Regions from separate parts of the Cloacibacillus sp. genome, predicted to be linked through region 1. Evidence: riboswitches for the same ligand, from Rfam matches in the RefSeq annotation. Region 1 holds a riboswitch; the other holds the start of a gene.
The links. Region 1 has a riboswitch for cyclic di-GMP ahead of LIO98_RS12190 (hypothetical protein). Riboswitches for the same ligand answer to the same signal wherever they lie in the genome.
Positions count from the first base shown of each region.

Region 2: linked by a shared signal. The riboswitch ahead of LIO98_RS01260 (Ig-like domain-containing protein) and the one ahead of LIO98_RS12190 (hypothetical protein) in region 1 are both predicted to bind cyclic di-GMP.

Region 1 is NZ_JAJBUX010000096.1:15,705-30,644, reverse strand. Features, by position in the region: partial or broken gene LIO98_RS12215 (chromosome segregation protein SMC) at 1-175, shown strand, start outside; gene LIO98_RS12210 (aldo/keto reductase) at 213-1,067, shown strand; gene LIO98_RS12205 (EamA family transporter) at 1,194-2,042, opposite strand; gene LIO98_RS12200 (aminotransferase class I/II-fold pyridoxal phosphate-dependent enzyme) at 2,087-3,304, opposite strand; gene LIO98_RS12195 (AAA family ATPase) at 3,568-6,579, shown strand; cyclic di-GMP riboswitch class I at 7,024-7,114, shown strand; gene LIO98_RS12190 (hypothetical protein) at 7,169-8,023, shown strand; gene LIO98_RS15445 (RDD family protein) at 8,214-8,750, shown strand; gene rplU (50S ribosomal protein L21) at 8,985-9,296, shown strand; gene rpmA (50S ribosomal protein L27) at 9,323-9,580, shown strand; gene obgE (GTPase ObgE) at 9,920-11,377, shown strand; gene nadD (nicotinate-nucleotide adenylyltransferase) at 11,395-12,006, shown strand; gene LIO98_RS12165 (LCP family protein) at 12,022-13,449, shown strand; gene rsfS (ribosome silencing factor) at 13,477-13,845, shown strand; gene LIO98_RS12155 (HIT family protein) at 13,850-14,221, shown strand; gene LIO98_RS12150 (2-dehydropantoate 2-reductase) at 14,349-14,940, shown strand, end outside.
Region 2 is NZ_JAJBUX010000009.1:11,752-26,691, forward strand. Features, by position in the region: gene LIO98_RS01260 (Ig-like domain-containing protein) at 1-4,420, opposite strand, end outside; cyclic di-GMP riboswitch class I at 4,808-4,892, opposite strand; gene LIO98_RS01265 (lactate utilization protein) at 5,039-5,686, opposite strand; gene LIO98_RS01270 (2-hydroxymuconate tautomerase) at 5,764-5,964, opposite strand; gene ilvD (dihydroxy-acid dehydratase) at 5,955-7,649, opposite strand; gene LIO98_RS01280 (tripartite tricarboxylate transporter substrate binding protein) at 7,730-8,698, opposite strand; gene LIO98_RS01285 (tripartite tricarboxylate transporter permease) at 8,732-10,231, opposite strand; gene LIO98_RS01290 (tripartite tricarboxylate transporter TctB family protein) at 10,245-10,733, opposite strand; gene LIO98_RS01295 (GntR family transcriptional regulator) at 10,972-11,682, opposite strand; gene fsa (fructose-6-phosphate aldolase) at 11,852-12,505, opposite strand; gene LIO98_RS01305 (DUF1622 domain-containing protein) at 12,578-12,949, opposite strand; gene LIO98_RS01310 (hypothetical protein) at 13,480-13,929, shown strand; gene LIO98_RS01315 (hypothetical protein) at 13,926-14,300, shown strand; gene LIO98_RS01320 (prepilin-type N-terminal cleavage/methylation domain-containing protein) at 14,304-14,940, shown strand, end outside.

The sequences.
Region 1 (14,940 bases):
GATGGCCGATCAGCACTTCGTCGTCAAAAGAGATGGAGAAAACACCGAAATAACGGAGGTAGCGGGAGAGGCGCGCGAACGCGAAATCGCAAGAATGCTCTCCGGCGACGAAAGCTCCTACGAGGCCTTGGAACACGCGAAAGCGCTGCTGGAAAACAGCGGCGGGGAACAATAACGGCTTCGCTATCATATAAACTTGAGAGGTAAATTCTATGGACAGACAGATTCGCTTTCCCGACGGTGAAACAGTCCCCGCCATCGGACAGGGCACATGGTTTCTCGGAGACCATAAAGAAAAGGCTGAACAGGAAAAAGAGGCGCTGATCGCGGGCGTAGAGGCGGGTATGACCCTGATCGACACCGCGGAGATGTACGGAGAGGGCAGAGCCGAGAGGCTCGTGGGGCAGGCGGTAAGAGAGCTTGACCGAGAAAGACTGTTCCTAGTCTCCAAAGTCTATCCGCACAACGCGGGGCGGGAGCGCATCTTCAAAAGCTGCGAGGCAAGCCTCGAGCGCATGGGCACGACCTACCTTGACCTATACCTGCTGCACTGGCGGGGCCCCGTGCCTCTGGAAGAGACGGCCGCCTGTATGGAAGAGCTGAAAAAGAGGGGCCTGATTCGCCGCTGGGGCGTCTCCAATTTCGACACTGACGACATGCGGGAGCTGTGGAACGTCCCCGGCGGAAAAAACTGCGCCGCGAACCAGGTGCTCTATCACATAGCCTCGCGCGGCATTGAATACTCCCTGCTTCCGTGGCTGACGGAGCGCCGCATCCCCGTGATGGGCTACTGTCCGCTGGCGCAGGGCGGCGGCCTGCACCGCGGACTCTACGGCAGCGGGACGCTCAGCAAGATCGCCGCAAACCATGACGCCACCGTCGCGCAAATACTCCTCGCCTTCGCCATCCGCAGCGGAAACGTGATCGCCATTCCCCGCAGCGGACAAAAACAACACGCGCTGAGCAACGCGGCGGCGGGCGGCATAACCCTGACGGAAGAAGAGCTCCGTCTCATCGACCGCGAATTCCCCGCGCCAAAGAGAAAAACAGCCCTAGACATCGTATAGAGCGCTGACTGTGAGTAGACAGAATATGTGCCCATTACGATAATTTATGTGATTTTGCATCAATATGCACATTCCCCCAGCGAGAAGAGCCGGTGCTTTTCTGTTCTTGCTGAGGGAATGTCGATATTACAACAGTTTTCCGTTCCTGTTCACAAATTTACATCTTTTGATCTTCCCATAGGGGAATAACGGCAAAATAAGCAACGCCGTCAGTATTATCACAAAACCAGATTCATTAAGGTCGAACACCCTGTAGAATATCACCGACAGAATCATCGTCAGAAACGGGATAAACGCAACGATTATCCCGTTTACCTCCGCTCCTATAACATTAATACCCCTTTGCAGGAAATAGACCGGCAATGCAGTGCCGGTCAACGCTAAAACAAACATGTAGAGCATACTCCGCGAATTGACAAGCTGCATAGTATCTTTCGGCAGCATAAATAAGGAGAATAGCAGCAGCAGGTCAAAACGCAGCGCGAGTATCTGGTTTGCTGAAGTTCCCGCCAGCTGTGCAAATCGGGAGGAATCAACGGCATAAAAATAACCGCTGACGCTGCCGGTAACGGCCCATAATATTCCTAAGGAGCACGTGGTTACGCTCCGTGCAGAAAAACACAAGTAAGCGCCATAGGCAACGCAAAGTATCAGCAAAACAACAGACATTCGGACATTTACCCGGCGTTTTTCCCTTTCCGCCTTTAGAAACCAATAGCCAAGCAGCGCACTGCCTGCAAAATAAAAAGAGTTGTAATTGGATGCCCCCACCATCTCAGTACTGAAAAAACAGAGCGTATAGATCAACAAAGTAAACAGCATCATCCGCAGCGCAACACCCTTATATTTGACACATGCCGCGTAAGTCTCTTTGATCTTTTTTATACACATTAGATTAAAGATCACCACGGTCATAAGAGTATTAAAAAATATCGAAAACCATAGTGGATAGCGAGCCGTGGAATCCTCTATCATGATGGACGAAACCGCTATTAATATGACAAAAATAATAGAGTACCTCATTTCCTCTTCCTATCGGCCCATTCTAATTTTATAAGCTTCAGAAGGCCGGCAAACTTTCTCAGTTCTTCATCTTCCATATTAGCACGTAACATTATGTGTAATCCTGAATTGCCTCCTTTTACGGTCGGGAAGGCAACAGTCGAGGTATAGAACCCTTCTTCAAACAGGCGAATGCCAGTATAAAACAGTTCGTCTTCGTCAGGGTATTTGATAACTCTAACCGCGCTCCAAAGGTCGCTCTCTTTGATATCCATAAGCTGGTCAAAAAGTCTGACCTTCTCATGCAATATCTTTTGTAAATTATCGACAGTACCGTCAGCATGAAGTTTCAGACAGGCTCGTGTAGAACCACAGATCATCGAAGGAACGGGAGCGCTCCATTCGAGCGGACCTCCGTATCTTTCAATTATATCGAGTAATTTTTTGTCAGAAAACAAAATAACGCCTCCGCCGTGGGCGCCAAATCCCTTTTCTAATGAAGCGATAAAAAACGATCTATCGTTTAGTGCTCCAAGTTTATCGATTAACAGTCCCTTTCCGTTCTTACCAACAACGGAGAGTCCGTGAGCTTCGTCGATCAAAATATACATACCATATTTTTCTTGCAGCCGCAGTATTTCATCCAGGCATGTGACGCCACCCGTGCTATAAAGACTTTCACAAAGATACACGACAGGGTTTTTAGTTTTGCATATTTTTTCCAGCGCCGCCATGTCATTGTGGTTGATAGTGATCACCTCCGTCTCGTCAGCACAGGCCGCCTTCATGTAATTCATACAAAAGTGTGCATTTTTATCATAGACCATGACCGGCGGCTTATTACCGGTAAAAAGCCCGGCGGCCAGCAGTGGGAGGATTCCGAAGGAGGCTAACGAACACGTCCATGTCATAAATGCGTTGCAGCCCATAAAGTTTCCGAATTCTTCATTTACTTCATCTACGATAGCTAAACGGACCCTTAATGGGGCTGCCGCTATTTGGATACCGCCCGCCTCTTCAAGACCGTCCAGCAAACCCTGTTTAACTGTGGGAAAATCATTTAATCCTAAATAACTGCAGCTGGACATATTCATGAAAACATGCCCGTTTTTCATCCGCATCATCTCTCTGCCAATATCTTTCCCCGTTACACCTGACAGCCCTGATCTTTTTATTTTCTCAAACGACTCATCGGCCAACTGTACCATTTTAGGGATATTTGCGAAATTATGCATAACCATACCTCCTCAATATTTTCGTTCTCATAGTATTAATAAATGATGGCTGACTAACAGATAATCTGTCTTTGTTGTTTGCAAGTATATAGATTAAGCGTAAAATACATATAAAATCAGACCAAGATCACAAGGGTTGTTTTATAAACAAAGTTCGTTTATTTTTATTTTTTACGCATATTTTATGATTTTTTTGATACATTTTATCAAATCTGGAATAAATAAAAATTATCTGCGTATCAACGCAGAGAATGGAGCGCCCTTTGGACAAACAAGACATTCTTAAATTCCATTTACTTGGAAAAGCCCGCATTGAAAAAAACGGAGAAGAGCTTACCCTGCCGTTTAAAAAAGCAGAGGCCCTTTTGTTTTATATCGCCCTGGAGGGAATCTCTTCAAGAGAGAAAATAGCCGGGCTGCTTTGGGGGGACAAGGGAGAGCGCGAGGCGGCGGGAAATATCCGTAATGCGGTTTATCAGCTAAAAAAAATTCTGCCGCAAAACTTTTGCTCCTGCGGCAGAGAGCTTTCATTATGCTGTTTTATAACCGATGTTGAAGAACTATGCGCGCTTCCGGCGGAATGCACCTTACCAACGGTAATATTTGAAGAGCCGCTAAAAAACCTTGAGCTGCCGTCATCTCCCGAGTTTGACGAGTGGCTGCGTTATACAAAAAAGGATATCAAAGATAAAGTTGTCAAATATTTAAAAGAAAGGAGCTCTATTTATACGGCTGGTCCGGAGAGTATGAAGGCGGAAACGCTATCGGCCATTCTTAAACTTGAGCCATTTGATGAAGATACATTACTCCTATTGATGCGTTGCTATATTAGTATGAAGACGCCATCCAAAGCGCTGTCTCTTTACAGGACTTTCTGCGAACGACTGGAGGAAGATGGCGTTGCCCCCGACGCCCATTTGCGTCAATCAGCTCAAAAGCTGCTGGCTGATTCAGACGGAAATGCGTTGCATATGAATAATTTCTTTTATGGACGTAATTGTGAAATCAATGAAATTATCGGCAACGCTTCCAGGTATAGCGGCGAGATGTTGTTCTGTTGTATATACGGAGAGGCCGGTATTGGCAAAACAACACTCGTCAATAGGGCTGTAAAGCTGCTTAAGGACGAAAATGTCGAATTATTCAGCACCCTCCCATTACCTGTGGGAGAAAGATTCCGATATTCCTCATGGAATGAGTTTGTACGTCAAATTACCAAAAAATATAATGACCGCGCTTTATCGATAGGAGGGGACTCTATCGCAATATTGTCCCGTTATTTCTACGACCTGCCGGATAATATGCAGATCCGTGGAGCCCCGCTTTCTCCAGAGCGTGAAATATTCGCTGTCGGACATACGCTCGCCATGCTCGTTAATAGACTATGCGCGGGAAAGCGGCTTATGTTGATTTTTGAAGATCTGCATTGGTACGACGAACATTCGTTGGCTCTATTGCGTATCTTCATTATGAAGTTGCGGCTTCCTGCGATCTTCTTTTTTACGAGCCGCCCTGAATTTTCTGATACGATAATAAAATTTCTTTATAACATCAAAATCGAGTTTCATCATTGCCTTATGGACATACCTCTGCCGCCTTTTTCCAAAGATGAGACAGTCAGCTATTGTCGTTATTTTTTGAAAGAAGATATATTAGAAAAGAGAAACGAAGATTATTTCTTTGATAAAAGCGAGGGAATCCCGTTATTACTTGCGGAAATGGTAAGAAAAGTTAGAGACCATGCGGAAGCGGACTGTTCAGTAGCTCTTGATAAACTGATAATGAGCCGCTTCGAAGAGCTCAGCGTGCTACAGCGTGATATATTGTCGTGCCTTTCCGTATTCGGCGGACCGGCGTCTGCGGAAAACATCGCGGCAGCGCTTTCTATGCCGTGTGAAAATATCTACGAGCCGTTGTCCGATCTGCTTTGCAGAGATATGATACGTGAAATTGAAAGCGACGGCAGGTTCTTTGTAGACTTTTCTCATGAAAACATTAAAGAAAGTGTATATCGTTCCCTTTCTGGTTTTAAGAGGATATACCTTCACAAAAGTATCGCAAAATTCCTGTCTGCAAAATATTATCCACACATATGGAAACCTGAATTATCGGCAACTTTATGTTATCATTACAAAATAGCGGGAGAAGATGTAAAGTTGTTGGAACAGCGTCTTGAGGAAATTTACTTTGACCTTAATCTTAACCATATACTTTTCCCCTTGATAGAGGACGGGGTTCTTTTAGAGTGTTCTATGCCTTTCAGCAATAAAATTGACACCGAAGAAAAATTCAAGGCCGTCACGCAAGTATTTGAAAGATGCGGCGAAAGCGCCATAGGCGACGCTCGTTTACTGCGTAGATTAAAAGCCTCCTACTATGCGATGTATGGATGTTATTTAATCAGCTGGGGGGAATATACGGCGGGAATAAACGTGACAAATCTTGCCTCCAGGCTGGCTGAACAGGATGGTCTTTTAGAAATATCGCTTCATTGTCTTGAAAACACAGGTTATCAACACCTACAAACCGACAATGCCGACGCTTTGAAAAAAACAGCGAAAGAGATACTACATCATGCGAAAAAGAAAGGCAAGGATAAGCATATAGGGCTTGCGCTTCGTTTCATTGGCACCGCGTACATGATCGAACGCGACTACGACACAGCAATTACGGTATTTAGAGAATCAGTCAAAATCTTTGAAAAATTAGAGTGTGAGAAGAAATTTTATACATTGAACCGTCTCGCGCCGCATTGTTATATTGGAGAGATCCACCAATGGCGCGGAGACGACGAATTTGCAAAAAAAGAGTTTGAATATTGTACGGCTTTATGCAGGGAAAGGGGACTATTTAGCGGACAGAGCCACTTTCAGGCACATGCAGCCGACGCTGCGCTGGGGCTTGGTGACAACGCGTTATTCCATAGGCATATCAAAGAAAGTACCTTATCGTTCGAAAGTTCCCGCGGAGGCTGCTGTACACCTGTGCTTTACAGTCTGAAAGCTATCGACGACGTGTGGGAAAGAGATATAGCCAGTGCCGTCAGATCGTTAAAAAATGCTGACTTTCTTATCACATCGGGAAGAAAAAGCTGGCGCGCAGTTCATGAAATGTCAAAAGCGTATGTCGTAAAATTCTCAGATGTAAGACATAAGAGAGAATTATTGAATCATTTAAAAATGCCATACGAATACTACGCCAATAACGCCGTGTCGCTTTATGAGGAATTGGGCGCATATAAACGTGCCGATTATATAAAACGGCAGTTTTTGTAATCCTGCCGTGCACCATGAACGCTGTGAATGACGCCGTCCGGCGGCATAGGCATCAACAACAGGCTTTCAAGTGTTTGTGCAGGGGGCAAACTCATGAGTCAGCCGTCAACGTTCGTGCTGCCGGGCAGCGTCATTTTTTGCGATTTCACAACGTTCGCCGTAAATTATCTTAGATATTAAGAAAATAAACATGATTTTCCTCCTATAAATGTTCACCGAGGCCTGCCGCTGTCATGTGAAAGCGAAAAATGCCGCCACCCGGCATCACGGGCTGCTCAATGTTTCTGTTAGGGGACTGCGCGTTGCCTAGAAACGAAGATGGAATCTTTAGACTAATTGACACAAAATAACAACTACTATATTATCATCTCAATCGATCCACGAATAATTAAGAATAAAAACGCCAGTGTTAAAGGACACAAGAGTATCTTTTTATACGGACAACAGAGTCAAAGGCAAACCCGTCCAAAGACGGCGACGCAAAGCTATAGGGTCTGAAAACTCTCTGCACGAGTTATGACAGCCAGCTGCCTCATTTGAATATCTGGATCACGGAGCATTAACGTTTGCTCATCTATACCAGGATAAGGTGGCGGCACAAGTGGAGAACTCACGGCAGAGAAGAGCGGATTTCGCAATGACGGAAGAAGAGGTATGGAAAAAATTCCGCTTTACTTTTTCATATAATATTATAATTATTTTCCTCACATATCTTGTGATCGCCTCTAGAATTTCATTTCCATTTAATTTGCTACCAACCATTATTCTGATATCGGTGGTTTATTTTACCTACAAACATGCATGTGCTTACACATCAGAAAGACGTACAATAACTCTTTTTCCTATGATTTCTATAATTGGCGCATGGTATATTTATTGTGTGTTCTCATTTTTCCCTCCAGTCAAACTGAAAATCACGGTGATCTTTCTGGTAATTCTCGGGGGCGTCGGTTATTTCCTGTTTCGTAAATACAGAGATGAAAGAATCTGTCTCCTGTTTGTATTGTACTGCCTGACTATTCCACTGATATATTATTTACCCAGCTCCAGTGGTGGAGTACCAATGGTAAGGTATTTTACTTTCTTCATTGTTATCAGTACACCAATTATGAATTACCGAAACTACTTTAGACATCCCTATGGACGGTCGATAATTGAAGATAAGTTTTTGCGCGGCGACAGTTTATCAAGCTCCAGAATGGATACTTATATCACCGCAATGCAGTATGGACATCACCCAATTGTTCTCTCATGTGCAGTATTTGGGCTTTTCATGTTTGAGAGTATTAATGTTCCTGTATCTTATACAAAAGTTGCATTACACTCTCTTTTTTGTTCTATGATGACCTTTCTTTATGTAGAGGATTTTCTTTTTGATCTTACTTATATAGGTTTTATAAGCAGCTCGCTGAATCTAAATGCAACAAAGTACAGAGAAGACTGAAGCATGTCTATAAACGTAACATTTAACGAAGCATAGGCACACGGAGAGACCTCGAAACAAACAACTGTAGAGCCGTAGATTCATTAGACGAGATGATGTGGAAATCAGACAGACGGCTGTTTTATTTTATCGATGCAGAATAGGAAAGAATTAACGTAAGACACTAATTTGACTGTTGGGGGTTCCAATAATGTATGGAAATGGTATTAAAATGAAAAATCAAGTAATAAGTAATATAGATAAAATCAAGAGCGTTGATGCTGTACCTCGAGATAAATTAGCATCCCGATCAAGACGTTTTATTGCCGCTAGTATTGATATTCTAATATATGTTGTAATTTTCCTCACGTTAAACAAAGTCTTGTTTGGAAATAATTTAGTATCCGCCTACTCATTAGAAAGATTGTATTTAGCTATTAGCGCATTTTTTATATATTTTCTTTGTAATTATAAATTTTTAATTAAAGGACAAACAATAGGGGAAAAAATCTTAAGGATACGCATCGTTACAACACAAAACAAGATTCCATCACTTTTTAACGTTTTCATAATAAGGCACATTTTATTTGTCTGTGTTGTATTTCTTATTGATTATCTAAATTACTATTTTTTGCACATAACTCTTTTAAATTACATATGTTTAATTAATTATTTATTGATATTTGGAAAGAAAAAACGTTGTCTACATGATTATTTAGCCCATACAATGGTATTGTATGAACTTTAGATAGAGAACCGGCAATGAATAAGCCATATAATAAGAGCAACAATCCAATAGATGTGGTAATGTCGAAAAAAGATTTTTCTGCGGTGCGGACAAAAGGGCAAGCACAAAACCCGGACGCGCCCTTGACACGGCTCTTTTTTATCTCTATACTTGTCAAGTTTTAGAATACGCTTGGTGCGGGCTTTAAAATGTCATTTGGCTGCCTGACACACAGCGGAGGAGGGAATTTATAGAATGTACGCAGTAATCGAGCAGGGCGGAAAGCAGTACAGGGTCGCGGCAGGCGACAAGTTCAGGTTGGAGAAGATCCACGCTGAAGACGGAGCACAGGTAGAATTTGACAAGGTTATTCTCCTCGGCAAAGACGAAGGCGCAGTGGTTGGCGCTCCTTATGTTGAGGGAGCTACGGTAACGGCGAAGATTCTCGAGAGCGGCAAGGATGACAAGGTCATCGTCTTCAAGTACCGCAGAAAGAAGAACTACCGCAAGTTCCGCGGTCACCGCCAGCAGTACACGCTCGTTCAGATCGAAGCAATCAACGGTTAGTTTTTACGCAAGGGGGATATTGAGTTATGGCACATAAAAAAGGGCAAGGAAGTTCAACCAACGGCCGCGACAGTCAGCCTAAGTATCTTGGCATCAAGCGCGGAGACGGTTCTTTTGTAAACGCGGGAACGATCATCGTCCGTCAGAGGGGGACAAAGTACCACCCCGGACAGCACACAGGCCTTGGCCGTGATTTCACGATTTTTGCGCTGGTCCCCGGCAAGGTCCGCTTCCAGACAAAGGCAAACCGCAAGTACGTCACGATCGAGCCGGAAACACTTTAACTAAATCCAGAGAATCACTGATTATACAGTCAATCTTTGAAGATCTAATCAGTGGCATCAGAATTTTTCGGGGGCCCTCATAGAGCAGGCCCCCGTTTTTTAGATGGAAAACCAGCGGTCATATACACTCCGACGGACAAACCAGATCCTGTTGTGGAAAGCAAAGATTTCCCATCCCACCTGTAAGTCACGGACAACCTTCGCATGTGGATCAGGCGTATAAATGACACGTCTGATGGAGCTGCTTGCCTCTGTCCGCGCGAAATCAAGATTTCGGCTTTCTGTCCATTATCAGCGGAGCGGTAATGTAATGGTTATTTTTTGAAATGAGGTGAAAATATGAAATTTGTCGATTCTCTGCGAATGTCTATTAAGGCGGGACGCGGCGGCAATGGCTGCATGAGCTTCCTGCGCGAACGCTTCAAACCCAACGGCGGCCCGGACGGCGGCAACGGCGGGCGCGGCGGCAGCGTTATTTTCGAGGCTACCAACAACCTGCAGACACTCGCGGACCTTGAATATATGCACCATATTAGAGGCGAGAACGGCGGACACGGCAAGGGCGCCGCGAGAAACGGCCCCGCCGGCGAGGATAAGGTGATCTATGTCCCCTGCGGCACGGTTATCTATGACGCGGAGACAGGGGAGGGCTACGCCGACCTTGTGGAACCACACGACCGTTTCGTCGCGGCACGCGGCGGACGCGGCGGTCGGGGAAACCGATATTTCGCCAGCTCGGCACGCAAGGCTCCGCGCTTTTGCGAACAGGGCGATCTTGGCGAAGAGGTGATGCTGCACCTTGAACTGCGGCTTATCGCGGACGTCGGCCTTGTCGGGCTGCCAAATGTGGGCAAGTCCAGCATCTTGGCCGCCATCTCCAACGCGCAGCCAAAAATTGCCAATTATCCCTTTACGACGCTCTCACCAAACCTCGGCGTGCTCAACACCGGCGACGAACGTATCGTCATCGCCGACATCCCGGGGCTGATCGAGGGGGCCCATATGAATAAGGGGCTCGGTCTTGAGTTTCTGCGGCATGTGGACCGTACGAGGCTTCTCGTACATGTTTTAAGTCTCGAAAGCGGCGATTATGATACAATAATCCAAGATTTTACGGTCGTGCGCCAGGAAATGGAGAAGTACGACCCTGAGCTGGAAAAGCGCCCCTATTTCGTCGTTGCGAACAAACTCGACGAGGTAGAGGAGGAGCTTATAAGGGAGCTCACGGAGAGGCTGGCCGCCTATTTTAAGGAAAAGAATATCCTTATGATCACGGCAAGCGCCCTGACGGAGGAGGGGATACCCGAACTCGTCAAGGAGGTAATCAAGTTTGTAAAGGATCATCCGCGGCCCGAGAGCAATGTCCGGCTCTACGCCCTCGAAGAGAGGGTTCCGGAGAAGACGCCGCTCCGCAAGCGCAATAGGATCCAGATCATCACGCTGCACGGCGGCGGTTACCGGGTAATGCACCGCCAGCTGGAAAAGGCCGTCGAGCGTTATGATTTCAGTCAGGAAGAGAATGTGGCGCGCTTTACGCGGCTGCTGCGCAAATATAAGGTGGAGGAGCTTCTTGAGGCGGCGGGCGCCGTGCCCGGCGATACGGTAAGCATCGGGTATAAGGATTTCGATTTCTATCCCGATTATTACCCCGACGAGCTTCCCGATGACGACGAGCCGGACGAGCTTGTTGAGAGCGAAGCCGAAGAGTCCTCTGAGGACGTAACGCCATTACCTGAGACGGACGATGCCGAAGAGGCCTCCGAGAATGACGGCTTAGAAGAAGATAAGAACAAATAATAAATAGGAGCATTGATATGACCGAGGAAAACCGCAGAATAGGTATCATGGGGGGAACCTTTGACCCGATTCACAACGGCCACCTGCTGGCCGCGGACGAGGCTCACGCAGCCTTCGGACTTTCCGAGGTCATATTCGTCCCTACCGGGCAGCCGCCGCACAAGGCAAACCAGCGGGTAACCTCCGCTGAAGACCGTTATATGATGACGGAGTTTGCCACGGTAGGCTGTCCTTATTTTAAGGTCTCACGCGTGGAGATCGACAGGGTAGGGAGCAGCTACACGATAGACACGCTGCGGACGCTGCGCACGATGCCCGAGTACGCGGGAGTGGAATTTTACTTTATCACGGGACTGGACGCCGTTCTGGATATCGTCTCTTGGAAGAATCCGGAAGAGATCATGGATATGTGCAAGTTTGTCGCGGTCAGCCGCTACGGCTATACGCACAAGAGGATGGAAGAGCTGCCGGGCGAACTGCGCAACAGAATAATCCCCCTTGAGATACCGCTGCTGGCGATATCGAGCACCGAGCTGCGTGAGCGCATTAAAAACGGCAGAAGTATCCGCTTCATGGTTCCATCCGCGGTGGAACAGTTCATTAGAAAAAAATCCCTGTATAAGAACTAGACGGAGGAAATACTTTTGAGACGTTCAAGAACTATTATTTTAATAATAATTTGCGGACTTGTTGCCATCTTCGGCGGCGCCGGGCTGCGGTTCTATTTTGCGTGGCACACATCGCAGGCCGACATACTCAAGGCGTTTGAAAACGAAAGCCAGAAGAAGGAGAATGACAGTTACGCCGCGCTGCTGAAAGAGCAGGGGAGGTTCAACATCCTCGTTATGGGCGAAGACAATGTTGAGGGGTCGCGGCGCTCCGACACGATTCTCTTCGTCACTATCGATATCGACGACAAGAATATGCGCGTAATCTCGCTGCCGCGCGATACCCGCGTGCAGATTCCGCACCACGGCACGCAGAAGCTTAATCACGCCTTCGCCTACGGCGGCCCCGACCTGCTAAAGGCGACGGTCGAGAAATATCTCGGCCTGCCGATACTCTACTACGTCGTCATCGATTACGACAGCTTCCCCGAGTTTGTAGACATGGTCGGCGGGGTAGAGATGGACGTCCAGAAGAGGATGCGTTATGTCGACAGGGCCGGCGGTCTCGATATAAATATTCAGCCGGGATGGCAGCTTCTTGATGGAAAAACTGCCCTAAAATATGTACGCTTCAGGAAAGACGCCCTCGGCGACATCGGCCGTATACAGCGCCAGCAGCAGTTTATCAAAGCGCTCGTTAAGAAGGCCTACGACCCGCGCGTTTTGATCAAGTTCCCTGAGCTAGCGGCCCAGGCGATGAAGATATTCAAGACGGACATGTCTCCGACCCTTGCCGTACAGCTTGCTGGCTTTGTACAGAACGAGCTTGGCCGCGAACGGATGTTTTTCTCCATGCTGCCGGGAGAACCGGCGATGATCGACCGCCTGAGCTATTGGCTCGGTGACGTCAAGGCGGCAAACGCCTTCCTCAACGCTCCTGTGGAGGCGCTGGTATCCGGCGACGTTACGGAGGGCAGCGGCAGAAATGCGAAGCAGGTGCACTTCTCGACCGCTGGAGACAATATCTCAGCCTCTGAGGACGCCAAAGATAACGGGCAGCTTGGTACTTCGGCGGCTCGGAGCGGCGATAAAAAGGATGAAATGAGCAAAGATGAGCTCATGACCCTGATAAAGTCGATGCCTGAGTCGGTGGCGGTCCTCAACGGAACAGGCAAGGCCGGTGTGAGCGCCGAGATATCGACACGCCTGCAGCAGCTCGGCGTCGACGTGATCCATTCCGGCAACGCGAAACATTTCGACTATCAGCACTGCAACATCGTCTATCCGACCAACGCCAGCGAGAAGGTCAAGACGACGGCGCGCCAGCTCGGCACGCTTCTTAAGATCCCCAAGAACCTCGTGCGCCCGAGCCAGCAGGCCTTTTACGCCTCGATAATTGCGGGACATGACTATAAGAAACTGACAATATTATTGGATAATATGCTGAAGATCAGCAATCAGTAAAGAAAAATAAAGAGGAGTGACCTGTAAATGACGGAAAAAAATGAAGATTTCTGCGCGCCGTACATGCCTTTGGTAGAGGCGCTGCTTGATAAACACGCGGCGGAGGTCAGCGTACACAACCTGAGCGAGATATCAGGCTTCGCGGATGTGTTTATCGTAGCTATCGCCCGTTCTGAGCTGAACGCAAGGACGCTGAAAGATACCGCCTGCGACATGCTCGATGAGATGGGGACAAAGTACCGCGTCGAGGGTGAAAACAGTACCAGATGGACGCTGATCGACGCGGGAGACCTTATCGTGAATATCCTGAGCCGTGAGGGACGCGACTTTTACAGACTCGATTCACTGTGGGGCGACGCTCCGACGAAGAAATTCACCGATCAGGACGAAGATTAGCTCCATGGAATGCATCTTCTGCAGGCTCAAGGATTATGTTCTGGAAAATGAGCTCGCTTACGCGGTATTCGACGTAATGCCGGTAAACGAAGGTCATATGCTTATCATCCCTAAGAGGCACGTGCAAAACTATTTCGACGTCACTCTCCAGGAGGAGGCGGCGATGCACGAGCTGCTTCGCAGGGGAAAAGAGCTGCTTGATGAAAAATATCACCCCGACGGATATAACTTCGGGGTAAACTGCAACGAATGCGCGGGGCAGTCGGTGATGCACGTCCATATGCACCTGATACCGCGCTACAAGGGCGACACAGAGTCGCCGCTTGGCGGCGTCCGTGGTGTCATCCCCGAAAAGATGGCCTATATAAAGAAATAACGTTAGGCAGGATTATAATACCGGCCCAGATCTGACGGGAATTGCCCCGTCAGATTTTTTATACGCGGGGGTACAAAAGCGCCTGCAAGATGATATTATTAGGCATCACTATGCGGGAGGTGTACGGATGAAAATAGCCGTGCTGGGTATCGGCGGCGTCGGCGGTATCGTCGGCGGCGCGCTGGCAAAAAATCACACAGAGACCTACTTTTACGTGCGAGGGAAAAACCTCGACGCCATACGCCGGAGGGGACTCATGGTACAGTCCGCCCTGCTGGGCGATTTCACGGTGCAGCCTAAGCTCGCCGCGGACAGAGCGGAGGAGCTTGGCCTGATGGACGTCATCTTCGTCTCATGCAAAGGGTACAATCTGAGGGCGGCCTGTGAGTCCATCGCGCCGATGATCAAAGCGGAAACGCTGGTGATACCGCTGCTGAACGGCGTCATCGTCTCCGACATCATGAGGCCGATGCTGCCTTCGTGCCTCCTGGCGGACGGCATCATTCGCGTATTCAGCCATCTGGAACAGCCGGGGCATATAGTGCAGAGCTACGGCCCCTGTAGCGTCATCCTCGGCATGAGGGATGGCGGCATACCACAAAAGCTGGAGGAGACTGCGGCCATCGTCGACAAGGCCGGTATCGGCACCACGTTATCGGACGATATTCTTGCCGACAGCTGGAATAAATATATGATGATGTGCGGCAACAGCGTGCTAT
Region 2 (14,940 bases), on a different contig from region 1:
CTACAGTCGTTGGAACTACCGCGGCCGTCACCGTTGCCTCCTGTCCGGCGTAAATATTGACCGAACCCGTGCTCAGCACGATATTTTCCGCCGCTGCAGGCCGTGCCGTCACCGTTATTTTCACCGTATCCGTTAGATTGCCCGTCCGCGCCGTTATCACCGCTTCACCGGTGTTTCGCGCGTCCGCCGTTACCAGGCCGTTTGCGTCGACTGCCGCGATCTCCTGGTTACTGCTGGTCCACGTTACCTCGCGTTCCGTTGAGTCCTCTGGATATATCTCCGCCACGAGCTGCTGACTGCCTCCCGTGATGATATTAGCCCTGTCCGGAGTGACGATCATCTCCCCAGCCGGTACCGGTACGTTCTCCTTTAGCTCGTAACCACCTTTGCCGTCCGGCCTTATTATCACGTTCGTCTTACCGTTGATAATAGCCTCATCGAAGCTGAGGCTGTTCGCGCCTCCGACCGTTATGTTGACCGCGCTGACGTCGTTGGCGGTCAATCGCGGCGCTCCTGACGCGGAACCCCCTATATAAAGGGCTCCGCCGCCGTTTAAAATAAGGGACGAAGAGCTTTCGGCGGTGAAGCCGGATTTGACCGTCAGCCTTGCGCCGTCTGCTATATTGATTTTCCCAGTGCCTTTGAGCGCAAGCGAGTAGAGGGCAGTATCCTCGTCTACGGTATAGCTCTCTCCATCGCCTATCACATAGGCCGCCGTCACCGTGACCGACTTTGAAGCGCTTACAACGCTGCCGTCAATGCCCGTTATCTCGGCGGTAACCACCGCTTCGCTCCTGCCCTGCGCACCGCCTGATACGGCGGTAACTTTACCGTTCTGATCCAGTTCTACGATTGAACTGTCCGAAGTGCTCCATTTTACCGTTTTTACCGCCGCGTCGGAGGGAGTCGGCGCCGCCGAAAGTTCGCAGAACGGAACGCTCGAAGGGCCGGTTATCTCAAGATCCGTTGTGCCGGATTTAACCGTGATTTCAGCATTCAATATTGGTTTGATGCTGTATGCGGCGGATATCTCCCATGCCTTTCCCCATTTCAGGTCTTTGGAGAGCGGGCTTAACGCGGCCGCTCCGTCCGCTGAAACGGCAAGGTAGTAACCAGGATGTTCGGGCAGGGTTATCGTGTAGATATCCTCCGAGAGGCTTACTTCCGCGTCTCCGACATAGGCCGTTTCAGTACCGCCGGAGGCCGCCAGCATCCAGCCGCGCGACGACTCCGCGAGGTCGCCGTCTATGGTTAATTTTAGGCGCGCGCTGTTTGCCTCACGAATCGCGAAGGCCATACAGAGCGTGTATTCCCTGTCTGCTCTGCCATCCTGCACGATGAAATAGTTGTCTTCTCTCGTCTCATCGCCGCTTGTTATGCCCAGCGCCTGCACCCACTTGGCGCCCGCTCCATCTTTTACACCGCCGTACTGGTCGAAGACCACCACGCGTGTCTTTATCTCAAAACCGCTCTCCACGCCGCCCGATACGCTTATATATTTTTCGGGACCGCCGCCGATTACGTCGTTAAGGCTCCGCGCGGCCGGTTCCGCCGTATCGCCAGACCTGACAAGGACAAAGAGGTCTATTCTTTCCAGTAGGTTGTCCGCGGTAAGCCCCTCTTTTACTGACGTGGGCAGCGACGCTATGTCGGACGGGGCTATTGTGAAGTTAGCCTGTACCGGCAGATATTCGCTGCCGTCATATTCCCCCGTGCCATGGCCGAAGAATGAGGCGAGGAGGCGCCATATTTTCGCGAATACGCTCTTGCCCTCCATGCCGACAGTGTTTTCCACAGAGACAAGGCAAACCTTTTCCGCCGAGGCCGCACCAAGATTCCAGTATTCGCCAATCGCTCTTTCTATCGCCTCGTCCGAGAAGATATCACGAGAACTCAGCTCGATGTCTCTGCTTAAAGCCGTTATCGGTTTAGCGCCGACAGTGATGCCCTCCGGAAGCCGGGCCTCATCATAGAGAGCCCTTAAAGCGTCATAGATGGCAAAGTCTTCCGTTGTATTGGCACCAATAGTTATAACGCCGGAGCCGTTCCCGTCCGTGCGCGCCGCTTCCGTAACTTCAGCCCTTCCCTGCGCCGCGCGGACCGTAACGGCAATACCGGCGGTGGGGAGGGACTTTTCCTCACCGTTCGTCTTATATCTCCACTCAGCCTTGACCTTCGCCGTGCCGGGATGGAGGGCCGCCACGATGTTGTTTGAAATAGACGCTATCGATATATCGTCAACACTGTAAGAGGGAGTTCCATATGATTCCGCGGGGGACACGTCGATGCTTACAGCAGAGGCTTCTCCCACGGTCAAGCTGAGAGCCTCCGGCGCGGCCGTGACAACCTTAGGCACAGGCACCAGCCGCTTTATATCATCGGCGTATTCGTATTCCATAGAACCAGCCGTTATCGTCACGCGGCTGCCATCGCCGACAGACAAAACCTCGTTTATCTCCCGCTCCGTCGGCAATTCAAGCGTAAAGACGCCGGTAGCCGCACCATTTACTACCAGCCTCGGCTTTACTCCGCTTATCACGATCTTTCCGCCCTCGGCCACAGACATGCCGCCGCTCACGGTCAGAATCGTATCCTGCGAAACGTTGAAGGTCTCGCCCGCCGCTACGTCGAGTGAGGCAACGGTCTTTTCCAGAATATATTCGCCAACGGCATAGGCCCCGATATCGGACGTCCTGCGCCTCACGCCGCGCGCGTCTACCGAGGGGACCTCATAACCGTCATATACGCCGGGCGCAAGCCCGGAATTATAGGCGGAGCCCTCAGAGGATATAGGGACGGTACGCACGGGGCCGCCGTTATCGCCCAAAGAGCCTAGCCCGGGGTCTTCGGTTATTGCGTCGTTCGTAAGAGTGGATGGAGTACAGCTATTAGCAGGTACGACGCAGTTGATTAGAGTAGAATTGTAGCCTTCACTATGATCATTATCATAGATCTCTTTTGACCTTTCGCTTGTATCTATATCACCCCATAATATCGTATTTATCAGTATAGGACATGACGAAGTGGCATTAAATATTCCGGGGCCGTACTGCGCAATATTTTTACTTAACGTGCAGTTGACGACAACCGGAGCCGCGTTGTTGTTATATATGCCACCTCCGTAACCAAAGACATTATTTTCTATAAAACTGCAATTTGAGAGTGCCAGTGTAGAGTGATAATTATAGACTCCACCGCCATACTTTGCGGAGTTGCCATAAAATGTACAGGCTGTAATTTCTGCTGAATTGGACCAGTTGAATATGCCTCCGCCACTTACCGCTTTTGTATTGCCTTCGCCATTTCGCGCGCTGTTTCCGATGAACTCACAGGAAGCTATTTTCGCGGAGCAGTCCGTCATATTGAATATCGCACCTCCATAGGCGATAGCACTGCTCCCGTCGGCGGTTACGGTATTGCCTTCAAAGGTGCTGGCCTCAATGACCGGCAGAGATGGTTTCGCTTTATATGATGTGTTATATATAGCGCCGCCGCAGGCATATTCGCTGGCCGCAGCATTGCCGGTAAAATTACATTCCACTATCGTGGGCGACGAGCCTTCGTTATATATCGCGCCGCCCTTGCCGCCGCGTTCGCCGGAGCCGATGGCTGTCCCGCCCGTGACCTGATTATTTTCGAAGGAGCAGCCCTTTATCAAGGGGGAAGATTCCACGTTGTATATGCCGGCTCCGCCGGTGCCGATATCGATATAGTTTTCACGGAAGACGCAGTTCAATATCTCGCCAGACGAATTATTGCAGTTGTAAATGCCGCCGCCGCCCGATGTCAATTCAACGGAGTTATTCGTAAACAGGGTGTTTTTTATGGTATAGGAAGAATTATCGTTATAGATCCCGGCCCCCAGGGATGCATAGGCATGATTCCCTTCAAACTTACATCCGTCGACGGTAAGCGAAGCGGAATCTTTCACATACATGGCAACTCCGCAGCGCGACCCCGGCGTGGCGTTATTGAGAAAGATACAGTCAGATATCGTCAGGTTTCCGCCACAGCCAACGATACGCATTCCAGCCCCCTCGCCGTCTCTGCCATAACCGCCAGTGACAGTTATGCCGTCCAGGACCGCCTCTTTAGAGCCGCCCCCGACACCTTCGGCAGTTATTACATGCAATGAATTGTCGTTTCCCGTATTGTCTTTATACCCCGCTTGGATAATAAAAACGTCATTGCTCGCAAGGTCGCCGGTGAAAACCGTCTGGTGTTTCACCGTGTCCCGGGACCAGATATCTCCCTCTCTAGCCCATCCTCCATATAGCTTGACCCCGTCGGTGAGTACAAAAGACTTTGTCCTGTCGTCGTCGGCAGTCGGTCTGTAGAGCCCTTCAGAGAGGAGATATTCCGTCTCGCCGGACTGGCCGCCGCGTGCCCGCAGCTCCGCGGCAAATTCATCGTTCCCCATAGCGTCTGCCCAGCTTTCGCCGCTTCGGCTCCCGGAACCATCGGGGGTCACATACCTCTTATCGGGCTGAGGCGGCAATGTGCAGGCGTAGGTACATGCGGACAGGAACAGCGCGGCAATAAAGAGACAAGCCAACAGATACGAATCTCTTTTAGAAAAACGGGACACTCTCATCAACGGCCTTTCTTAATCTATTATCCAAATAATGTTTCACCTATAAAAGTACATAACTTATACAGACTGCAAAAATGCGTTTGCCATACGGCACAAAAGACCACGCACTACAACATCGCTTCCCAGCAGCAGAAGCGATTAAAAATTATTGGATCAATGGATTGATACGGCGCATAAGGTAATAACTAACCCTAAAGGGATAGATCCTATGTAAGCGGCAACCGGCTGTCATAGCATTAACGCTTTAGACCCTGTGGCTTTGCGTCGCTGGCTTTCGCCAGCTTTGCCCTTTACGCTACCTGAGTATAGTATACGAGGAATATCCTTGCAAATCAATACTAATCCCATACATTAAAATAAAAAAGTCAGTACTTTATGACATTAAGTTGCATAAAAGCACTGACATCCAGAAAAAACTACATTCTTACATATCTTTAAGTAAGCTTAATACCCCAGCTCTTCACCGACTATTATCACGTGGCATTCGCGTCCAAGGGGCGCCCGCTCTATCAGGGTCACGACGCGGCATATCCGCTCCGGGCTGTTGCAGTCCATACAGTGGCCGGTCGCCGTGCAGGGGGTCTTTCTCGCGAGACGGAGCGCGTTTGGCGGGGAGGCGATATCGCGCGCGCGTTTTACCGCCGAATGGACATCGGAGCTGATCTTGTTGATACCGACGATATAGATGATCTTTCCCGGCGCCCAGGACATCACGGCGACCCGGTTGCCCGCCCCGTCGATATTCACGATCGTGCCGTCCATTGACAGCGCGTTCGCGCTGGTCACAAACCAGTCGGCCTGAAGTTCACCGAGCAGCGCCGCGGCGCGCTCCTCTGGGCTCATGTCCGGCAGCCAGTGCTCGGATATCTTGCAGCCCTTTTCCTCAAGCCGCTCCGGCAGGCCAATTTCACGCACCGTCACCGTCCCGGGGATGCCGACGGTCGCGCCCTCGCCGATCATTTCAAGAGCCCGCTCGCAGGCGGCCTCCGCGCTTTCAGCGTACTGCGCGGAGAATCCGCGCGCCTCAAGCGCCTTGCATACGCTCTCGCCAAGCTTCCGGTTGCTGGCCTTCTTTGCCTCTGATGTGTTCATATAATCACCCTTTTAGAAGAAACATTTAATACTTATCTTCATTATATGATATATTTCATATTAATACAAGGTGGAGATTAATGTTTCGCCGCCTCCCTGTCGCAGATCAGCTCTCCGGCTATCGCGTAGTTTTCCTTCGGCATTTCGTTGATTATGACCCGCACGGACTGCACCGGCGCGTCAAGCGATTTGCAGATCGCCTCGGTGACCGCATTGGTAAGGGCCCTTTTCTTTTCCAGATCTCTTCCCTCGATGATATTCAAGATCGCTATAGGCATCTTTCTTTCTCCTCACTTTTTCTCAGATAATGTTCAACGAAACTTCCCAATACGCCGTCGGCGGCGGGGCGGCTTCTGCGTGCGGACACAGAGGCCCTCTGCCGCAGTTCGTCCCCATCAACCTCTATTTCCAGCGTCCCTTTGTTCAAATCAATTGATATTATATCTCCATTGCGGACATAGGCGATAGGGCCGCCGAGAGCCGCTTCCGGAGATATGTGTCCGATGCATGGGCCCCTCGTCGCCCCGGAGAAACGCCCGTCCGTGACCAGGGCCGTCGTGTCGGAGAGGCCCGTGCCAACCATGAGCGTCGTCACCAGCTGCATCTCTCTCATGCCGGGACCGCCGATGGGCCCTTCATTGCGGATCACTACGACGGAGCCCTTCTCTATAGTGCCATGTTCGACGGCCTCCACCGCCTCCTCCATGTTTTCAAAGACGACGGCCGGCCCACGATGTACGCGCATATTTTCCGCCACGCCGGACTGCTTCACCACCGCGCCGTCGGGAGCAAGACTGCCCCAGAGGACCTTTAGCGAGCCGCTGCTGTGAAAGGGATTTTCCCGGGGACGAATGATATTCTTATCCTCCCAGTCGGCGGCCTCTGCGATCTCCCTTATGCTTTTTCCGCTCACGGTGCGCTCTTCGCCATGCAGCAGGTCTCCCAGAGACTGCAGGATCGCGGGCACGCCCCCGGCCACGTTAAGGTCGTTGAAGGGGACCGTGCCGGAGGGATGCACCTTTGATATATATGGGGTGGCGGCGCTGATCTCGTCCATCTCCGCCAGGGAGATGCCAACGCCGGCCTCTCTCGCTATCTCGCTCATATGCAGTACGAGGTTTGTCGAAGAGCCGATAGCGAAGCCGACTTTCAGGGCGTTTTCTATGGAATTTTTATTGACATAGTCCCTCGGCCTCATTCCTTCACGCGTCAAGCTGACGATTCTTCTGCCAGCCGTCACCGCCTCCTGCCTCTTCTGCGAGGTAAAGGGTGGGGTCGTCGCCGTCATGGGCAGTCCCAAGCCCAGCGTTTCGACGACGCAGCTCATTGAATTCGCCGTTCCCAGCATCGCGCAGCTGCCCTGCGTGGGCATCGTGCATTTTTCTATCTTTTCCAGCTCCGCTTTGGATATCTCCGCCTCAAAGTATTTTCCCGTATACTCGCGCAGCGAGGGCATGGAGAGTTTCTGTCCCTTATAGCAGCCGTTCTGCATCGGACCGCTCTGCACAAAAATCGAAGGGATGTTAACGCGAAGCGCCGCCATCAGCATGCCGGGGATTATCTTATCGCAGCTGCCGAGGAAGACCGCCCCGTCGAAACAGTGCGCCTTCAGCATTATCTCTATCGAGTCCGCGATCACCTCCCGGCTGGGAAGAGAATAGGACATCCCCCGGTGGCCCTGTGCAAGTCCGTCGCAGACGCCGATAGTACAGAACTCAAATGGAAGCCCTCCGGCCTCTGATATTCCCCTCTTCACAAAGGAGGCTATCTCCCTCAAGGGAGCGCATCCGGGAACGATCTCATTCCAGCTGTTTACCACGGCGATGAAGGGACGCGACATCTCTTCTTTTTCTATACCGAGTGAGTACAGCAGCGCCCGGTGACCGCCGCGGTCGACGCCGCACACCACCGCGTCGCTGGGCAGTCCTTTGGCCTTTATAATTTCATCCGTTGAATTGTTCATCAGCAAGCTCCTTGGGGGACAGGGTTTTTCCGGCGGCCAGTGGACAACGGTCCTGAACGTAGCCCGCCGGCGTTATCTTTTTACTTCTGGTTTATTCCGGCCTTTTTCGCGACGCCCTGCAGATAGACCGTCAGATCCGTCAGATACTTCGCCTGCTCGTCCGGGGTCATAAAGCTCGGCGCGGCGAGGATCGCGGTGAGGTCTTTTTTGACTCTCTCATCTTCGCTGAACTTTTTCAGCGCTCCGTTTACCCTTTCTACAACATCTTTGGGCAGCCCCTTGGGGCCGAAGACATACATATTAAATGGTTTGTTCACATCGTATCCCCTCTCCATCAGAGTGGGAAGTTCGGGGAAGAAGGGGCTGCGCTCGGGAGTGCATACGGCCAGCGGGCGCAGAGAGCCGTCTTTGACATACTGAGGGATCGAGGGGGCGTTCAGCGATGCCGCGTCAAGAAAACCGCCGAGCAGCTTCGGTATGCGCGTCGCTCCGCCTCCGCCGCTGACGGCGACGATTCTTTTCCCGCCGGCGGCATTGTCGATAGCCGCGAGTTCAAGCTGGCTCATGGAGCCTATCTCCACAGGCATCTTCACTTTGCCGGGATTGTCTTTAAGATAGGCCATAAATTCGTCGATCGTCTTCCACGGCGAGTCCGCCTTCACCACGATGGCGTCACAGGTCGCGACCGCCTTTCCAAGCGGGGTGAACTCCTCCCAGCTGAACTTAGCGACACCGGTTATGTAACCGGAGAGGATCGCCTCGTGCATCCACAGAAGCGTATAGCCGTCGGGCCTAGCCTTGAGCACCTCTCTCGCGCCGATGCTCCCGCCGCCGCCGGCGACATTGGCGATGATGACGGGCTGACCGAGAAACTCCTCCGCATACTTGGCAAATATTCTGGCCGTCGTATCGACCCCGCCTCCGGGCGCGTATCCGACGACCATCTTAATCGGCTTCGAGGGATATTTGTCCGCCGCGCGGGCCGGCAGGCCGGCAAAGACAAAGATAGACATGACCACTAAACACAACGCTGCAAACTTCTTAAACATAAGATATAGCCTCCTTGATATTTGGAATTACCACTATTGTGAATCAACTTTGATTTTGCGTTTTTTTAGCGCGCCGCTCACCAGCGGCCAAGCAAGGGATATAGCGGTCAGGATCAGGCAGCAGAGAGAGATCTTCCCCTCAAACAGAGGCATATAGCTGCCGTTGCTCGACATTAGACCCTGGCGCAGATTGTTCTCAATGAGCGGCGCCAAGACGAAGCCGAGTATCGCGGGGGTCATGGGGAATTCGAGCCTCTCCATACAGTAGCCCACAAGGCCGAAGAAAAGCAGGAGCCAGATGTCAAAAATCCTGTTATTCAGCGCGTAGGCTCCCACCACGCACATCACCACAATAAAGGGAAGCAGGTACGTTTTAGGGGTGCTCAGCGCTTTTATGAAAAATTTAATGGCGACGAGCATCATAATAAACATCGCCAGGTTCGCGAAGAAGACGGCGGAGAAGGTGCTGTAGACGAACATCGCGTTGTTATTGAAGAGCATCGGGCCCGGCTGGAGGCCGTGTATCATCAGCGCTCCCACGAGGACGGCGGTAGTCGCGTCGCCGGGGATGCCCATCGTCAGCATCGGCACAAGCGCCCCCGCGATCACCGCGTTGTTTGAGGCCTCCGAGGCGATTATTCCGCTCTTATACCCAGTTCCAAAGAGCTCCGGATGTTTTGAGTGGGACTTGGCATTTCCATATGAGACAACATTTGCCGTCGCGCCGCCGATGCCCGGCAGAAGGCCGATGAAGAACCCGATGAGCGTGCTCTGTGTCACATTTGAAACATCACCCCTGAAGAAATTCCGGAAACCGATCCACACATTTTTTATCGGCACCTTCGGCACAAGGACGTTGTTGTCGGAGCCCATGTCGGAAATAATCTGCGATATAGCGTAAAGTCCGATCAGGTACGGCATTATATTGACTCCGCCCTCAAGGTCCTCAAAGCCAAAGGTGAAGCGCGGAACCATATCTATCTCCGAACTCCCCACCGTCGCGAAGAAAAGACCGATGAAGGTCGCCAGCAAACCTTTGGTCATTGATTTTTTCGAAAGTACGACGACGATGCTCAATGCAAGGACCGCAACTGAGAAATATTCAAAATTCCCGAAGGTCAGGGCAATTTTCGCCACCTGCGGGGCGACGAATATCAGAGCGACGGAGCTGAACAGGCCGCCGATGAAAGAGGCGAATATCCCTATGCCGAGGGCCCTTCCCGGCTCGCCCTTCTGTGCCATCGGATAGGCGTCAAAGGTGGTAGCCACGGAGGAGGGGGTCCCCGGCATCCTTAAGAGCGCCGCCGAAACAAGCCCGCCTGATATCCCTCCGGTGTATATGCCGAGCAGAAGGCATATCGAAGATACCGGGTCTATTTTAAAGGTGAGCGGCAGAAAAAGCACGATGCCCATCGTCGCCGTCATACCGGGGATCGCGCCGAAAATTATTCCGGCAAACGTCCCGATAAGCAGGAGCATGAAGGGAAAGGGAGAAAAAATACTTATAATACCCTGAATAATATCTGGATTCATTTTCTGCACCCCATTACGGAAGAAGTAGGTAGAGAACTCTGTTGAAGAAGAGGTAGGCCGCCGCGGTCACCACAACGGAAAAGACAATATATCTCGCCATCTTTGACGCCGACGATTTTGCCGCGTCCAAAAGCAGCATGTTCAGAAACATATATACCGGAGTCGCATAGAGGAACCCAACGGAAAATTCCAACGCGGCGAAATAGATAATTGAGTAGGCGACAAAGAGGAGCTTCCTTTTATTGAAAAAGCTTTTACCCTCGGGAGCGGCTTCCGTTTCCTTCTCCGCTTTTAAGCCCCTTATTCTGGAGATCGACTGTAAGGCAAGGATACCGCCAAAAAACATTATTCCCGCACATGCCAGCTTCGGGAAAAATTTTGAGCCCAGCAGGTCAAACTTTATCATCTCCTGGAAGTGCACATTAATATAAAACACCAGACCACCGGCAAAACATACCAGCCCCGCCGCGAGATCTTCCTTATAGCTTCTTGCGCCGCTCATTTTTACACCTCGTTTTCTTCCAGCTTACATACCGCAAGTTCTATATCGTGGTGAACACCTATCCTCCTTCCGTCGCCGTGTTTAAATTGTACATAAATTGTATTTATGATTTTTTATATTAAATTATTTATATCATTTTTTGAGATATTGTCAAGCGCGTAATCTTCCTATTAAAAAGACAAAACAGAGGCGTCCCTTTATCCATGGACACCTCTGCTCTTCTAATTTCAGCGTTATCTTATTTCTGCGGGACCGCCTCGTTTGCCCTGTCGATGTCGTGCAGACTCGGAACGGTCCTTAATGTGTGTTCTCTCAAAAGCTTGGCCGCCATATCCTCGTCCGCGTTGCGGTAGGCGTCATATATCTCCCGGTGTTCCTGGAGTGAAAGCTGAAGCTTTTCCGGCGGCAGTGGTTCTCTTAAAATCCTATACATAGCGGTATTGTTGCGCAGCTGCTGCAAATATTTCATAACACGCTGCCAGCCGGACGGGGCGTAGAGCAATGAATGAAATTCTTTGTCGACCTCGAGAAAGCCCACGTAGCCGTCCATCTGCGATAGCGGGATGGCGAGATTCTTTTCCAGCAGCTCATAGTCCTTTTCCGTGGCCTTCTTCACCGCCGCCCTGATCGCCACCTCCTCGAGGGCAATCCTGGTGGTGTATATCTCTTCTATATCATGGCTGTCAAGGCTGGTGACATAGACCTTTTTTCGCGGGACCTTCGTGACCAGCCCCTCGACCTCCAAAGCGGCGATCGCCTGTCTCACCGGCATCTTGCTGATTTGAAGGCCGTCGGCGATCGCGGCCTCGTCTATTTCCTGTCCAGGATAAAACGCTCCCTGCGTAATCGCGGAGCGCAGCGTCTGCAGTACCAAAGTCTCGACGCTGGTATTAAAAGCGGCGCTGGGCGCATATTGGCTTAACGAGCTAAACGGATTATTGGTGTTCATACCATTCTCCCTTTTCAACAAGGCATTGTAATACATAATAATTTATACTTGATATATAAGCAGAAAACTAAAAATAATACAAGCCCCAAAGTATTCATTTTTACCCTCACATAACAGCATCAAAAAAGAGCGGCCTTCCGACCGCTCTCCGCCATTGTTATTACAAATCTTATTTATTCGCCAAATACTTCGCCCAGTCGGCGCTGAACTGGTCGATCCCCTTCTTTGTGAGCGGATGCTCGAAAAGCATCTTAAGCACCTTGAAGGGCACCGTCGCGTAGTCGGCTCCGGCCTTCGCGCATTCGAGGACATGGGCCGGGTGGCGCAGGCTTGCTGCGATCACCTTCGTCTCTATGCCGTAGAGATCGAATATCTCCACCACGTCGTATACCAGCTTCATGCCGTCCTCGCCGATGTCGTCGAGGCGCCCGACGAAGGGGCTGACATATGTCGCGCCGGCGGCGGCGGCGAGCACCGCCTGGTTGGCGCTGAAAACGAGCGTCACGTTCGTCTTGATCCCCAGCGCCGTAAGCTCTTTCACTGCGCCTAGGCCTTCGGGGCACAGCGGCACCTTCACGACTACCTGCGGATGGATACCGGCGAGCACCTTCGCCTCTTCGATCAGCCTGCTCTTTTCCAGAGAGACGGCCCCGGCGCTGACGGGACCGTTCACCGTCTCCGCGATCTCACGCACGCGGGTGTGAAAATCTATATTGCCCTCTTTTGATACAAGGGTGGGATTTGTCGTGACCCCGGCGATGACACCCCAGGAGTGGGCCGTCTTTATCTCGTCAAGGTTTGCGGTATCGAGAAAAAATTTCATGACACGGACTTCCTTTCAATTATTTGATTTTCTATTTGCTTTGCGGTTCTTTACTGCCGTTCTTTGAAGATTTTAACCGTCATGCCGCGCGGCGGCGTTCTCGCGTTTCTGCCGGTCCATCTCCGCCACTTCGCGGCTGAGCGTGAAGCTCAGGATCACTCTCAGCAGGACGATGACCGAGAGTACGATCACACCCTGCAGATCAGGGTCGCTGATCGTGCCGATGATATCCGCCGCCATCAGGAATTGAAGGCCGAGCATCAGCGTATCTTCAAAGGAGAGCCGCAGTTGGATCCAGGCGTCGCGCGGCAGACTGTGGCCGGAGCGGGAGGTGAAGAAGAGCTGGCATCCGCGGAAGATGGCGACCGCCACGCCGCACATGATGATGAGTATGCTGATAAATTCGATGATGGTCCTCGATACGGCGGCAAAATCGTGAAGCATGCGGAGCCCCTCCTCTATCCTATATTGAAACTAAAGATAATTTTATAATGAGAGAGGGTTTTTTGCACGACATTTTTCTCATAAAAGGGTCTTTTCAGAGGTAAAACACAAAAAATCAACATTTCGCCGGTCTTGTATCATCCGTTCCCGCACTAGCGGCAAAACAGAGGCAGGGTCTGCCGCCTGAAAGCGGCACCTTGTCAGACAACTGCCGCGCCAAAGGCGAAACGTCGGCATACTCCCACAAAAATACTGACGGGCGGCATGGATAAAGACGGCGGCAACAAATCGGCCCAACGTTCTGTACCATGTATTTATCATTTAAACTACAGGCCATATCAATAATAAATGGCTATAAGTCATAATATGCGACACCATAGCCTTGAAATATGACTTAATATGACTTATAGTCTTATTTATATTATAAACACAATGGCAGCTTGGCGTCCGGCCGGTTTACGCCGCTTTTGTTTTCACGGCCGCGCCGCAAATTTAAGAGACATATATGGACCGTGACAGGATGTGATTTTATGAATATATTTTCCCCGCCGTCAAAAAGACGCGGGGCCGCCCTTATCGTCACCGTGCTTATCAGCTTCATCCTGCTCTCCGTGCTGAGCCTCGTGGCCTTTAACATCACGGTCGGAACACTGCGCATAGAAGGATGGCAGACGGAGCATTACGAGGAACAGCAGCTGCTCTTCCTCGCACGCTCGGGCGCCGCGGCGCTCGGCTCCCAGCTGAAAAAAGAATACTGGAAAGCTGACAACGGCGAAGAGATAAATAAGAGCGGCGTCATAAATGTCACCGACGCCGCGCGCGGCTTCGAGGCGAGCCTTGACCTGGCGGTCAGCGCCGACGCCGGCGCAAGCTACATGCGGATAAAAGTCACGGCCAGCGGCGCGGGAGGAAAAAGCGTCTCCGCCTCCTGTCGCTACGGCAGGGACAACGGGGAAATTTACGGGTGGGATATCAAATGACGAAGCATTCAGGCTCTCTTCTGGTGGAGGTCCTCATCTCGATAACGATATTCATTATCGGCCTGCTGGCGCTTATAGGAGCGATCACCTACAGCGTAGGCTCCATCGTGAAATCACGGGAGGATATAAGCTCCGACATGGAAATAACGAACATGACGGAGAGGGACGCTATGCGCCTAACCATCTCGCCGGATATCGGCGCCACCGAGCTATTGGGCAAATATAATGGGACGGTAGCCACCACTCTCGCTCCGCAAAGCGGCGACAAGGACCTAAAAGCAATCTCACTGACCTGCGGTCTTTACCTCTACGAACACGAGAACGGTAAAAGACGTGGGACGGCCTTCTATCTTCTTAAGAGGGAGGACTGAGCGATGAGAGCGCTAAAACGCAGAAGGGCCTTCACCCTGGTTGAACTGATAATCGGCATGGTGATGATGGTGATCGTCATGGGCGGCATCATTACCGGGCTCAGTATGGGGCTGCGCCTCTACACGCGCGCGGAGGCCAACGGCAAGGTGACGAACGGGGCAAGATTCACCGCCGCCTCCTTCAAACATAAGATATGGCCGATGATGAGCCGGGCCTCGATCGTCGAGATACTTCCGAACCTCCCGGATGTAGCCGTCAGCGACTCCGAGGACTGCTACGTCTACCTCGACGAATCGGAGCAGTGCGTTAAATACAGGATAGGCGACAGGGACGAACCACTGACCGGCTCCGAATTCATCACCTCGCTCGATTTCAGCGTCCCCACCGCCTCCGAAGACCGGGCGGAAAACTTCATCCTCAGAATGCGCGTGGAGGCGCAGGCTCCCAGAATCAAGTCTGCCCACGTAACGCTGGACATCGATTCGGCGCTTATCAACAGGCCAGCGAAGAGAGGCTCCGAGACGGAGGCCGCCGCCTACCGCGGCCCGGTGCTCCACTTCAACATCTTCGACTTCCGTGAACTGCAGCTGTACCCCATTCCGGGAGAAGGCCGGCCGCTGCAAAACGAGGAAACGGTGG